4 regions of the Sodalis sp. RH15 genome follow, and region 1 is predicted to be linked to each of the others. Evidence: predicted binding sites of a transcription regulator. Region 1 holds the regulator's gene; each other region holds the start of a gene.
The links. Region 1 encodes CRP, which controls carbon source genes, mostly activating them, when cyclic AMP is high. Its sites were predicted from a motif close to ATGTGANNNNNNTCACAT; they were not measured.
Positions count from the first base shown of each region.

Region 1 (3,213 bases):
AAGCCGCCAGGGTCACCACCAGCATAAACAATAAAACCGTGCCGTCCCCCAGATGGAGCTGCAGGGTCGCGGCGGCGATAACCAGGCCGGCCAAGGTTCCCAGCGCCCGATGCTGGATACGTACCCGGGTGGCGTTATAGCCGTTCTGGCTGACAAACATCACCGTCATCAGAATCCAGTAGGGTTTAGGCAGGTTGAACACCAGTCCCAGGCTGCTGCCGATGGCCAGCATAATGCCCAGCCGGGCGGCGTTGCGCAGCGCCATGGATTTGAGCGAACAGTAGCTGCGCAGCGCCTGCCAGAAAGAGAGCCGTTGCTGGTTATCCGCCATGATATCCCGCCGGTAGAGCGGACGTTGCGTCCTGAGCAGCCGGGCGATGCGGCTGAAGTGATAAAAACAAAATTGCCCCACCGGATTATCCGGATTTCGCTGGGCAATTTTTTCCACCGCCGACAGGGCTTCCGCCATGGTGAAACGGCCCGATAACCGATGATAAAGAATATCGTCCGCTACCACCCGCAGCCGGGCGGCAATCAATTGGGCATTATAGCGGATCACCGCTTCAGCGTGACTCTGCTCCACCAGCTTCTGCACTTCGTCCGGCTGATGCAAACTGACGGCGATATGCTCTTGCAGGTCCAGAGCCACCTGAAATGTCCGCAGCAGACGTTTGTACTGAAGCTGATGGTTGGCCGACAGCATATGCAGCTGCTGGTAAATTTGCGCAATCAGATCAATCACCCGCTGCTGCCGGGCAAACAGCGGCGGCAGGGCGGTTTCCGGGTCGGTATGCTGGGTCAGCAGGCTGTATTTCGCCTCGATATAATCCGCGAGCTCTCTATAGAGCAGGCTGAGGGTTTCCCGCATCGGCTGCTCTTTAAGCCATCGGAACCACAGGCCGGTAAACAGCCCGTACCAGGCGGTACCGGCGATATACAGCAGCGGCGGGATCCACACCGGGGCGTTGCCGGTCAGGCCGAGGGTAAAAATGGCGGCGATAAGGGAGGCGGGTAATAACCGCCCGTGCAACGGACTGATTTCACCGGTGACGCCCAGCACCAGCGCCAGGCCCACCATGATAAAGGGCAAGGGTACGTGTACAAAGAGCAGCCACTGGATCAGTACGCTGCTGACGGCGAACAGCGTACCGCCGATGGCCAGGCGTTTAAAAAAGCGTTTATGCAGGGTATCCAGGCCGGCGATGTTGCAACAGGCGGGCACCAGGGAGAACAGCAGGCCGTTCTGCAGGCTGCCGAACAATAGCCCTATCGCCACCGGCAGGCAAAGCACGATGGTTTGCCGCAAGGCATAGTTGACTTCGGGGTGATAGATCAGTCGACGCCACATGCTGCCAACAAGCAGGCGTGGCACAGAGTACCACGCCTGTTTGATTAACGTTTAACGCGTACCGTAAACGACAATGGTCTTGCCGTGTGCGGAGATGAGATTTTGATCTTCCAGCATTTTCAGAATACGGCCCACCGTTTCACGGGAACAGCCGACAATCTGGCCGATTTCCTGGCGGGTAATCTTGATTTGCATGCCGTCGGGGTGGGTCATGGCGTCGGGTTGTTTCGCCAGATTAAGCAAGGTTTGCGCGATACGTCCCGTGACGTCGAGAAACGCCAGATTACCGACTTTTTCCGAGGTGACCTGCAAGCGGCTGGCCATCTGCGCCGACAGACGCATCAGGATATCCGGATTCACCTGAATCAGTTGCCGGAATTTTTTATAAGAAATTTCAGCCACTTCACAAGCGGTTTTCGCACGAACCCAGGCGCTGCGCTCCTGGCCTTCTTCGAATAAGCCCAATTCCCCGATAAAATCCCCCTGGTTAAGGTAGGACAAGATCATCTCTTTACCTTCTTCATCTTTTATCAGCACCGCGACGGCGCCTTTGACGATGTAGTAAAGTGTTTCAGCTTTTTCGCCTTGATGTATTAGCGTACTCTTCGATGGATACTTGTGAATATGGCAATGAGACAGGAACCATTCGAGAGTCGGGTCTGTTTGCGGTTTGCCGAGAACCATTCGCTGTTATCCTCTTTTGTCATCGCTGTCCTTGTTCAGGACATCGTATTCCCTATTACGGCGCTGTTTTATCGATCCATCTCCGTTGTAAACGGAGCGACGTTAGGGAACTTATTAGGGTCTGGTTTTAGTGATGTTCCGATCGCTCTCTTGCCCTTTCATTATCATGAGGTCGATCCAGCCTTGTTTTTAGCATAGGTTTGAAGCAGTGTCTTCTGTTGTCTTGCATCAGCATGAAGTATGTTAGGTAACATTGCCACCTTTCCAATAAAAATGTAGGGTGCAGGAAAAACTTTTTATCTGGAGTCATCATAATGCAAGCACGAGTAAAATGGGTCGAAGGTCTGTCTTTTATAGGTGAATCCGCCTCCGGCCACCAGATTTTGATGGATGGCAACGCAGGGGAAAAAGCGCCCAGCCCAATGGAAATGGTACTTATGGCGGCTGGGGGGTGCAGCGCCATCGACGTGGTATCGATTCTGCAAAAAGGGCGTCAGGATGTGCGTGATTGCGAAGTCAAGCTGACCTCTGAACGCCGCGACGAAGCGCCGAGGTTATTTACCCATATTAATTTACACTTCATAGTTTCCGGCACGGGGCTCACCGACAAAATCGTCGAAAGGGCGGTGGAGCTGTCAGCGGAAAAGTATTGCTCGGTGTCTTTGATGCTCGGCAAATCCGTGAACGTTACCCATAGTTTTGAAGTGCGTTTGCCGTCCTGAATGACGGATGCGTTACCGCGGGCGCGACGCTCCGGCCGCGCCCGGTTTATTCAATGCGTTTGCCTTCCAGTAGCTGCTTTACCAATGGTCCCATGATCAGTTCCATCGCCAGCCCCATTTTCCCTCCCGGTACCACCAGCGTATTGATATTGGAAATAAACGACCCCTGCAGCATCGCCAGCAGATAGGGAAAGTCGATATGATCCAGGCCGCGAAAGTGAATTACCACAAAGCTTTCGTCCAGCGAAGGGATGGCCTTGGCGGCAAAGGGGTTGGACGTGTCCACCGTGGGAACCCGTTGAAAATTGATATGGGTACGGGAAAATTGCGGTGTGATGTAGTTGATATAGTCTTCCATCGATCGCACCACGGAATCCATCACCGCTTCCCGGGAGTGTCCGCGTTCGCTGGTATCGCGCACCAGCTTTTGTATCCATTCCAGGTTGACGATGGGTACTA
Region 1 is NZ_CP178738.1:813,284-816,496, forward strand. Features, by position in the region: gene ACL2XO_RS03690 (YccS/YhfK family putative transporter) at 1-1,348, opposite strand, end outside; gene crp (cAMP-activated global transcriptional regulator CRP) at 1,400-2,032, opposite strand; gene ACL2XO_RS03700 (OsmC family protein) at 2,347-2,754, shown strand; gene ACL2XO_RS03705 (phosphoribulokinase) at 2,801-3,213, opposite strand, start outside.

Region 2 (3,213 bases), 840 kb from region 1:
GGCGTCATGGCGGCCAATTGGCTGCTCAGGCTGTCCCCTTGCTGGAAAACCAGATATTTGCCCAGCACAATGCCCATCAGCGCGCCGACGGGATAAAAGGTCTGGCTGATATTAAGCCGCAGCGTCGCATAGTCGCGATGACCGATCATCGAACTGTAGGTATTGGCCGCAGTTTCCAGAAAGCTCAAGCCGATGGCGATGGCGAAAATCGCCGCCAGGAACATGGTGTAGGTGGCCATATGAGACGCAGGATAAAACAGCACGCAGCCGATGATATACAGCGACAGGCCCGTCATAATGGCCACTTTATAGCTGGTTTTGCGAATGACCATCGAGGCCGGAATGGCAATCAGAAAGTAGCCGCCGTAAAACGCGCTTTGCACCAGCGCGCTGGCGAAATCGCTTAAGGCGAACACCGTTTTGAATTGGGTAATCAAGATATCGTTCAAACTGGCCGCACAGCCCCATAAAGGAAACAGGCAAGACAGCAGGATAAACTGAAACAGCGGTGTTTTATTCAGATAGCCGTCAGGCATTTGTACCGTATTGTGGTGCATGATGTTATTCCTGATGTAAGGTGGCGAGGAAATCATGGAACTGGGCGGCGTCGGCATAGGAACGCTGGGTGCCTTTGCCCCGTACGCTGAATGCGGCATAGGCCGAGGCATATGTCATAGCCTGCTTCACGTCTTGGCTGCCGACATAGTAATGGGCAAAACACCCTATATAGGCATCGCCCGCGCCGCTGGTATCCACGGCCTGTACCGGCACCGCATCCACCCGGTGGACGCTGTCGCCGGTCAACCACACCGAGCCGCGGTGTCCCATGGTGATAATCAGGTTTTTCAGCCCCCGGGAGAGCAGAGAGCGGCCGGCGGCAAGGATATGCTCTTCGCTGTCCACCGCCATACCGGTCAGGATTTCCAGCTCCGTTTCATTAGGCATGAAAAAATCGCACTGGCAGGCATAAGCAATATCCAGCTCCCGGCTGGCCGGCGCCGGATTAAGAATCACCGGCACATGAAGCCGCCGGGCAACGTCGATGGCGTGATACACCGTCGCCAGCGGAATCTCCAACTGCAGGATAATCACCTTGCAGTCCTTGAGCTGCTCCGCCGCACGGTCAACATCCGCCGGCGTCAAATGGTTATTGGCCCCTTTAATGATCAAGATGCGATTATGTGAATCCCGATCAACAAAAATCGGCGCCACTCCGCTGGAAACCCCCGGCACCTTCTCAACATAGCGGGTATCTACGCCGTACCGGCGCAGGTTATTTACCGTATTGTCGGCGAACAGATCGTCGCCGACCTTACTCATCATCATCACGCCGGCGCCCAGTTTGGCTGCCGCCACCGCCTGATTAGCGCCTTTACCGCCGCAACCGATCTCAAAATCCGGGGCTTCAAGCGTCTCCCCGGTTTTCGGCATCTCGGTGATATAGGTAATCAGATCCACCATGTTGGAACCAATAACCGCTATATCCATAATCATTTGCCTCTCTAATGTTTTCATAGCATTCAATGTTACTACGCTAACATTATCAACCCATAAATGTTAATAATATGACACCTATCACATCTCATGAGAAAAATTAACGGACAAATGGCTATATAACGGTGTTAGATAATGTTATTATTTTCACATTAACATCATCCCTCACGAGGACGCACTCATGAACAAAACAGAAATCGACTTTCCCCGATATATCGATCACACCCTGCTGGCGATGGACGCCACCGAGGCGCAAATAGCCGCTTTATGCGAAGAAGCAAAGCAGTATGGCTTTTATGCCGTCTGCGTAAATTCCGGTTATGTGCCGTTCGCCGCCCGTGCGCTGCAGGGAACCGACGTTAAAGTGTGCTCGGTGGTGGGTTTCCCTCTGGGAGCCGGCCTGACCGCCGCCAAGGCTTTTGAAGCAAAAGCGGCCATCGAAGCCGGGGCCGGGGAGATCGATATGGTGATTAACGTCGGCTGGCTGAAAAGCGGGAAAATCGACGCGGTAACCGCCGATATACAGGCAGTGCACCAGGTTTGCGCCGCCACACCATTGAAGGTTATATTGGAAACCTGCCTGTTGAGCGAAGAGCAGATCGTGCAAGTTTGCCAGATTTGCCGCGAACTTAAGGTGGCCTTTGTGAAAACGTCCACGGGTTTTAGCACCGGCGGCGCCCGGGAACAGGACGTCAGGCTGATGCGGCAGACCGTTGGGGCGGACGTAGGCGTCAAGGCATCCGGCGCCGTTCGCGATCGTCAGACCGCGCAAACCATGATACTGGCCGGCGCCACCCGTATCGGCACCAGTTCCGGGGTAAGTATTGTGACGGGCGCAGCAGCCACCGGCAAATATTGACTGTTCACACCGGCGAACATTGGAACAATTGACGCAGGGTACACTATGGAAACGCGGCGCGAAGAAAGGATTAACAGGCTGATACAGGCTTTAAAGCGGGAAGACAAAATCCATCTGAAGGATGCCGCCGTCCTGCTGGGCGTATCAGAAATGACCATCCGCCGCGATCTCAGCGCCGAGCCGGCGCAGGTGGTTCTGCTGGGGGGATATGTCGTCAACGATCCGAAAAACAGCTCAGTCACCCACTACTTTGTGTCGGATCAAAAAGCCAAGCACGTTAAAGAAAAAAGCATTACCGGCCGTATGGCGGCCCAAATGATTGAAAAAGACGACACGGTTTTTTTTGATTGCGGAACCACCACGCCATTCATTATCGACGCCATCAACCAAGACCTGGCATTCACCGGCATTTGCTACTCGCTGAATACGTTCCTGGCATTGCAGGATCTGCCCAACTGCAAAGTCATACTGTGCGGCGGTGAATTCCATCCGGCCAACTGCATATTCACTCCACTGACCCAATATTCCATTCTGGATAACATCTGTCCCGACAAGGCGTTTATTTCCGCCGCCGGGATAGATATTCACTACGGTGCGACCTGCTTCAATTTTGATGAGCTCACCATGAAGCACCGCGCTTTATCCCTGTCGCAGCAAGGAATTCTGGTGGCCGATCACAGCAAGTTCGACAATATCAAACCCGCCTGCATCGGCACCCTAACCCTCTTCGACACCCTTATCACCGATCAGTCCCCCCCGCGCAAATTCCACGACTACTGCCAGCAGCATAATATCGCCTTGATCTATCAGCCAGACTGACGAACCCGCCAACTCCGAAGCTGTACCGAGCGTGTTAAGGG
Region 2 is NZ_CP178738.1:6,174,826-6,178,038, forward strand. Features, by position in the region: gene fucP (L-fucose:H+ symporter permease) at 1-557, opposite strand, end outside; gene rbsK (ribokinase) at 562-1,488, opposite strand; gene deoC (deoxyribose-phosphate aldolase) at 1,676-2,353, shown strand; gene deoR (DNA-binding transcriptional repressor DeoR) at 2,399-3,172, shown strand.
Region 2: the regulator CRP is predicted to act here: its motif matches at 1,630-1,647, upstream of deoC (deoxyribose-phosphate aldolase).

Region 3 (3,213 bases), 1.1 Mb from region 1:
ATGTTGATATCGATAACCTGGGCGCCGCTTTCCACCTGCTGAAGGGCCACCGCCAGGGCTTCATTATACTTTTCTTCTTTTATCAGGCGTTTGAAGCGCGCAGAGCCGGTGACATTAGTTCGTTCGCCCACGTTCACAAACAGGGTGTCTTTGTCGATATTAAGGGGTTCCAGCCCCGCCAGGCGGCAGGCCACCGGCCGATCCGGCAGCTGGCGCGGCGGTATGCCCTCAATGGCCCGGACGATGGCGGCGATATGCTCCGGCGTGGTGCCGCAGCAGCCGCCGACGATATTCAAAAAACCGGCGCCGGCCCACTCCTTGATTTGCCTGGCCATAACATCGGGGCCGAGATCGTACTCGCCGAAGGCATTGGGCAATCCGGCATTGGGATGGGCGCTGATGTAACACTCGGCAATCCTGGACAGCTCGGCGACATACTGCCGCAGCTCATCCGGGCCAAGGGCGCAGTTCAAACCGAACGACAGCGGTTTAACGTGCCGCAGGGAGTTGTAAAAGGCTTCCGTGGTCTGGCCGGAAAGCGTCCGTCCCGAGGCATCGGTGATGGTGCCGGAAATCATCACCGGCAACTCTACGCCCATGGCTTCAAATTCGGTTTCAATGGCGAATATAGCCGCCTTGGCGTTGAGGGTATCGAAAATGGTTTCCACCATAATCAAATCCGCGCCCCCCTCAACCAATGCGTGCACCGACTCTCTGTAAGCACTTACTAACTGATCAAAGGTCACATTGCGGAACGCCGGATCATTTACATCCGGGGAAATCGAGGCGGTGCGGTTGGTGGGGCCCAGGACGCCGGCAACATAACGCGGTTTATCCGGAGTGCGCGCCGTCCATTCATCGGCGCACTGGCGTGCCAGCCGGGCGGCTTCGAAATTAAGCTCGCCAACCAGCGACTCCATCTGGTAATCGGCCATGGCGATGGCGGTGGAGTTGAAGGTATTGGTTTCCAGAATGTCGGCGCCCGCTTCAAGGTAGGCGTAGTGAATCGCGGAAATCACCTCGGGCTTGCTGAGCACCAGCAAATCGTTATTGCCCTTCAAATCGCTTGGCCACTGGGCAAAGCGCTCGCCCCGGTAGTCCGCTTCCTCCAACCGGTAGCTCTGGATCATGGTGCCCATGGCGCCGTCCAGCACCATGATGCGCTGGGCCAATTGCCGGCGAAGTCCGTCAGTTCGATTATTCACTATTACCCATCCACCGCAGAAAAATATACCCGTTATACTTCAAGCTGCAGGTGCGTCGCTTTCCTGCAACCCGAATTATCCAGGGTAGAGCGTCTAAAATTGAGCCAAAACAGGCAGAACATCCTAACATAAGTTAAGCGGGAGCGAAGATGGCGGCTCATGAGACTTTTTCAGTTATCGGCTGACAGTTTAAAAAAACGCCACTTAATGTAAAAGTTATGTTTCATAATGCCCTTATAATTTGATGTCGATCACAGAAGAAAATAAAAGTCGTTGATGCCGCTAGAAACCGATAAAAAAACACGCATAATGTTACCGGTAACATCAATGAACTTTAGCAGGCCTCGGAGCCCTACGATGACAACTACATCCAACCATATCTTCGTTTTAATGGGCGTTTCAGGCAGCGGCAAATCCGTTGTAGCCAGCGCCCTGGCCCGCGAGCTTTCGGCCGCGTTTCTGGATGGCGATTTCCTCCATCCCCGCGCCAACATTGAAAAAATGGCGGCGGGCCATGCGTTAAACGATGATGATCGCGCGCCCTGGCTGGCGGCGATTAACGATGCCGCTTTCGCCATGCAGCGCACCAACGCGGTCTCCATCATCGTCTGTTCGTCGCTGAAAAAGCGGTATCGCGATCGCCTGCGGCAGGGCAATGACAATCTCTCCTTCATCTATCTCAAGGGCAGCTTCGAGGTAATTGAAGAACGCATGAAGGCCCGTAAAGGCCACTTTTTCAAATCCGAGATGCTGGTGACCCAATTCGATACTCTGGAAGAACCCGGTGCGGACGAACCCGATGTATTCGTCGTCAATATCGCCCAGCCGGTGGAAAAAGTGATTGACGATACCTTGAATTATATCCGGCAGTTTAATCAGTAAAACGCCGGCTGAAGCCGGCGACCGACGTTGCCGGAACCGCGGTTTCTTCAAAGGATGTAAAGGATTTACATTCACACAGGCCGGATGAGCCCGACTTTTGGCATCCGGCTTTTTAAGTTCTGCGTAGCTGAAACGATTCAACATCGAGGTATGCCAATTTGCACCTCGGTTAAAAGCGACAAAAGACCCGGCCTTACTGGGGGCCGACCGATAACAGCGCCATCAGACGGTTCCGCCAACGACCGATTTTAATAATAAAAGCGTAAAGCATCCTGATGTGCCGTCGGACCACAAATTCTGTTGTTCAGCGCTGCCCGCGAGGGCGGCCCTGAACCGTTCAATCTTAAGTGAGGCATGTATGAATCCTACCGTAGCCCGTGTAACGCAACGTATCATCGACCGTTCAACTGCCACCCGCGCCGCTTACCTGGCGCGCATCGACGATGCGCGCACCAAAACGGTCCACCGCGCCCAGTTGGCCTGCGGCAATCTGGCCCATGGTTTTGCCGCCTGCCAGCCCGACGATAAAGCCGCGCTGAAAAGCCTGACCCATAATGACATCGCCATTATCACCGCCTATAACGACATGCTGTCCGCCCATCAACCCTATGAACATTATCCGGAACGGTTGAAAGCCGCTTTGCATAGCGCCGGCGCGGTAGGCCAGGTGGCGGCCGGGGTTCCGGCCATGTGCGACGGCGTTACCCAGGGCCAGGACGGGATGGAACTCTCGCTCATGAGCCGCGAAATCATCGCCATGTCGGCGGCCATCGGCTTATCCCACAATATGTTCGACGGGGCGCTTTATCTCGGTATCTGCGACAAGATAGTCCCGGGCCTGGTGATGGCGGCGTTATCTTTCGGCCATCTGCCGGCGGTGTTTGTACCGGCCGGCCCCATGGCCAGCGGTTTACCGAATAAGGAAAAAGTCCGGGTCCGGCAGCTCTATGCGGAAGGGAAGCTTGACCGGGCCGCCATGCTGGAAGCAGAAGCCGAGTCTTATCACAGCGCCGGCACCTGTACGTTCTACGGTACCGCCAACTCTAACCAGATGGTCATGGAAATGATGGGGCTGCATCTGCCGGGTTCCTCCTTTATCCAGCCAAACACCCCGCTGCGTGACGCC
Region 3 is NZ_CP178738.1:5,903,285-5,906,497, forward strand. Features, by position in the region: gene metH (methionine synthase) at 1-1,205, opposite strand, end outside; gene gntK (gluconokinase) at 1,563-2,087, shown strand; gene edd (phosphogluconate dehydratase) at 2,446-3,213, shown strand, end outside.
Region 3: the regulator CRP is predicted to act here: its motif matches at 1,445-1,462, upstream of gntK (gluconokinase).

Region 4 (3,213 bases), 100 kb from region 1:
CAGCCTGTCCGGGGTATATGAGCAGGTCTTGGTCGCCGCCAGCGACGGCACCCTGGCGGCGGATGTGCGCCCCCTGGTGCGGTTGTCCATCAGCGTACAGGTGGAGCAGGATGGTAAACGCGAGCGCGGATCCAGCGGCGGCGGCGGCCGTTTCGGTTATGACTTTTTCCTGGCGGACGACGGCGGCGATGTGCGTGCGGACAATTGGGCGCGGGAAGCGGTGCGCGTCGCGCTGGTGAATCTGTCCGCCGTCTCGGCGCCCGCCGGCGCCATGCCGGTGGTGCTGGGCGCGGGCTGGCCCGGCGTATTGCTCCACGAAGCGGTGGGTCACGGCCTGGAAGGGGATTTTAACCGTCGCGGCAGTTCGGTATTCAGCGGCCAAATGGGCAAGCTGGTGGCTTCTCCGCTGTGCACCGTGGTGGATGACGGCACGCTGGCCGGTTTGCGCGGTTCGTTGGCCATCGACGACGAAGGGGTGCCGGGCCAGTATAATATGCTGATTGAAAACGGAATTCTTAAAGGCTATATGCAGGATAAATTGAACGCGCGGCTGATGGGCGTTCCTCCTACCGGTAACGGCCGGCGCGAGTCCTATGCCCATTTGCCGATGCCCCGTATGACCAATACCTATATGCTGGCCGGCCAGTCAACGCCCGAGGATATTATCGCCAGCGTTGAATATGGGCTGTATGCGCCGAATTTCGGCGGCGGCCAGGTGGATATCACCTCGGGCAAATTTGTTTTTTCCACGTCGGAAGCCTATCTGATCGAAAAGGGTAAGGTCACCAGCGCGGTGAAAGGGGCGACGCTTATCGGTTCCGGCATCGAGGCGATGCGGCAGATTTCCATGGTGGGCAACGATTTGGCGTTGGATAAAGGGGTCGGCGTGTGCGGTAAGGAAGGACAGAGCGTGCCGGTGGGCGTTGGCCAGCCGACGCTGAAGCTGGATAAGCTTACCGTGGGCGGCACCGCTTGAGGTTTGGCCCGGTGCGGCGGGCCGGGGCTGCTTTGTGTGCTCCGGCGGCCATCGGCACGGTATACCTTTAACCGGCTCGTTGCACGATCGGCGATCGCGGGCCTACCGAGCCATGGGGCGCTCTCCCTTTAACACGTTCATTTCAAGCTCGGTGGCGGCGGGCCTCTCCCTATTTAAGTATTACTATCTTGACGGAATGCCTGATAGACCGTGGCGACGTTTTTAAAGTAGTCCTGCAGATAGTTAATGCACACCTGCACCTTCAGCGGCAGTGTGTCCTTTTGGGTATAAACCGCATATACCGGGCGCGGATCGGAAAGATAGTGGTTGAACAGGATCTCGACGTCGCCGCGCTTGATTTCATCCAGCACCCACATGATAGGCACATAGGCAATGCCGGCGCCGGCGGTGAGCCAGCGGACCAGGGTCTGGGAATCGTTGGTGGCGAAACGGCCCTGGGGCGCCAGATGGAGGGTAATGCCTTCCGGCGCGATGAGCTCAAATTCACTGTCCGGCCGGACGTCGTACTCCAGCCAGGAAAAATTCGCCATATCACCGGGCTTCTCCGGAGCGCCATGGGCGGCAAGATAGCTCTTGGCGGCGCATACCACCATCGGCATGGCGCCGAGCCGTTTTGAAAACAGGCCGGAATCTTGCAACGCCCCGACCCGAATCACCAGGTCGAGCCCGTAGGCAATAATATCCGGCGCCGGGATGCCGGTCACCAGATTAACCGACAAGCCGGGATACTCTTTGAGCATCTCGGCGGTCATGGTGGCGAGAACGTTATGCGCCATGGTGGATGAACTGCCGATGCGCAGCGTGCCGATGGGGGTGTTATTAAAGGCGTAAAGCTGCTCATGCACTTCGTTAAACTCAATCAGCATGCGGCGGCATCCCTGGTAATAAATTTTGCCGGCCTCCGTCAGGCCGATGCTGCGGGTGCTGCGATTCATCAATTTGACCTGCAGCTCGCTTTCCAGCTTGGCCACGATCTGGCTGACGGACGACACGCTCATTTGCAGCTGTCTGGCCGCGGCGGTGAAGGACCCGCCTTCCACCACTTTGGCAAACACCCGCATCCGATTAAGTCTTTCCATTATTTACTCTGAGTTAAAAGTGATTTAGATCACGTAAAGTTGAAAATCCTATACATCCGGGACTATTATATACCTATCGGTTCACCAGATCGCACAGCGGCATCCCTGCATATTCCTTACTTTTATTGCCTTTTAATAAACAGTTACATTTGGGATGCGATGCTGCCCATCTGTCTAACCCTATTATGTCTATCTAAAATATCCATCGGTATACCCGTCATACTTCAAGTTGCAGGTATGTTGGCTTCCTCGCCCACCCTCGTCACTTACTTAAGTAAGCTCCTGGGGATTCGCTGCGTCGCCGCCTTCCTGCAACTCGAATTATTTAGGGTATAAACTTCCCGCTTTTGACTAACCTTGTGTAGTACGGGTGAAAAATTCCTGTGGGCCGGGTTAATCCGCATGAGAGGTCAACATTGATCCGGTCTGCCGGAGAGGGTTGAAGGAAAGTTAAGGAAAAGTAATGAGTTTGCTCCCGGTTATGGTGATATTCGGCCTGTCGTTTCCGCCGGTATTTTTTGAATTGCTGGTGTCCATGGCGCTGTTTTTCCTGCTGCGCCTGTTACTACAGCCGACGGGTATCTATGATTTTGTCTGGCATCCCGCCCTGTTTAATACCGCCTTGTACTGCTGCACGTACTACTTGATTTCTTGTCTTTTCGTCTGAGGCCGCTGTGAAAACTGTTGTAACAAAAATAATCAGAGTCGCGATTACCCTGCTATTGGTCCTGATCGCCGCCATCGCTATTTTCCGAGCTTGGGTGTTTTATACCGAATCCCCCTGGACCAGAGACGCTAAATTCACCGCCGATGTGGTAGCCATTGCACCGGATGTCAGCGGCCTGCTCACCGACGTTCGGGTGAGCGACAATCAGCTGGTGCAGCAAGGACAAGTGTTGTTTGTGGTGGATCAGCCGCGCTATCAGCAGGCATTGGATGAGGCGCAGGCCGATGTGGATTATTATCAGGCGCTGGCGAATGAAAAACGCCGCGAGGCGGGACGGCGGGTACGGTTGGGCACCAACGCCATGTCGCAGGAATTGATCGATCAGGCCAATAACGATTTCATCACCGTAAGCCATCAGCTCGCCAAGGCGGTGGCGGCCCGCGATCTGGCGAAAATCGATTTGGATCGCA
Region 4 is NZ_CP178738.1:916,428-919,640, forward strand. Features, by position in the region: gene tldD (metalloprotease TldD) at 1-976, shown strand, start outside; gene aaeR (HTH-type transcriptional activator AaeR) at 1,150-2,076, opposite strand; gene aaeX (p-hydroxybenzoic acid efflux pump operon protein AaeX) at 2,540-2,743, shown strand; gene aaeA (p-hydroxybenzoic acid efflux pump subunit AaeA) at 2,751-3,213, shown strand, end outside.
Region 4: the regulator CRP is predicted to act here: its motif matches at 2,094-2,111, upstream of aaeR (HTH-type transcriptional activator AaeR).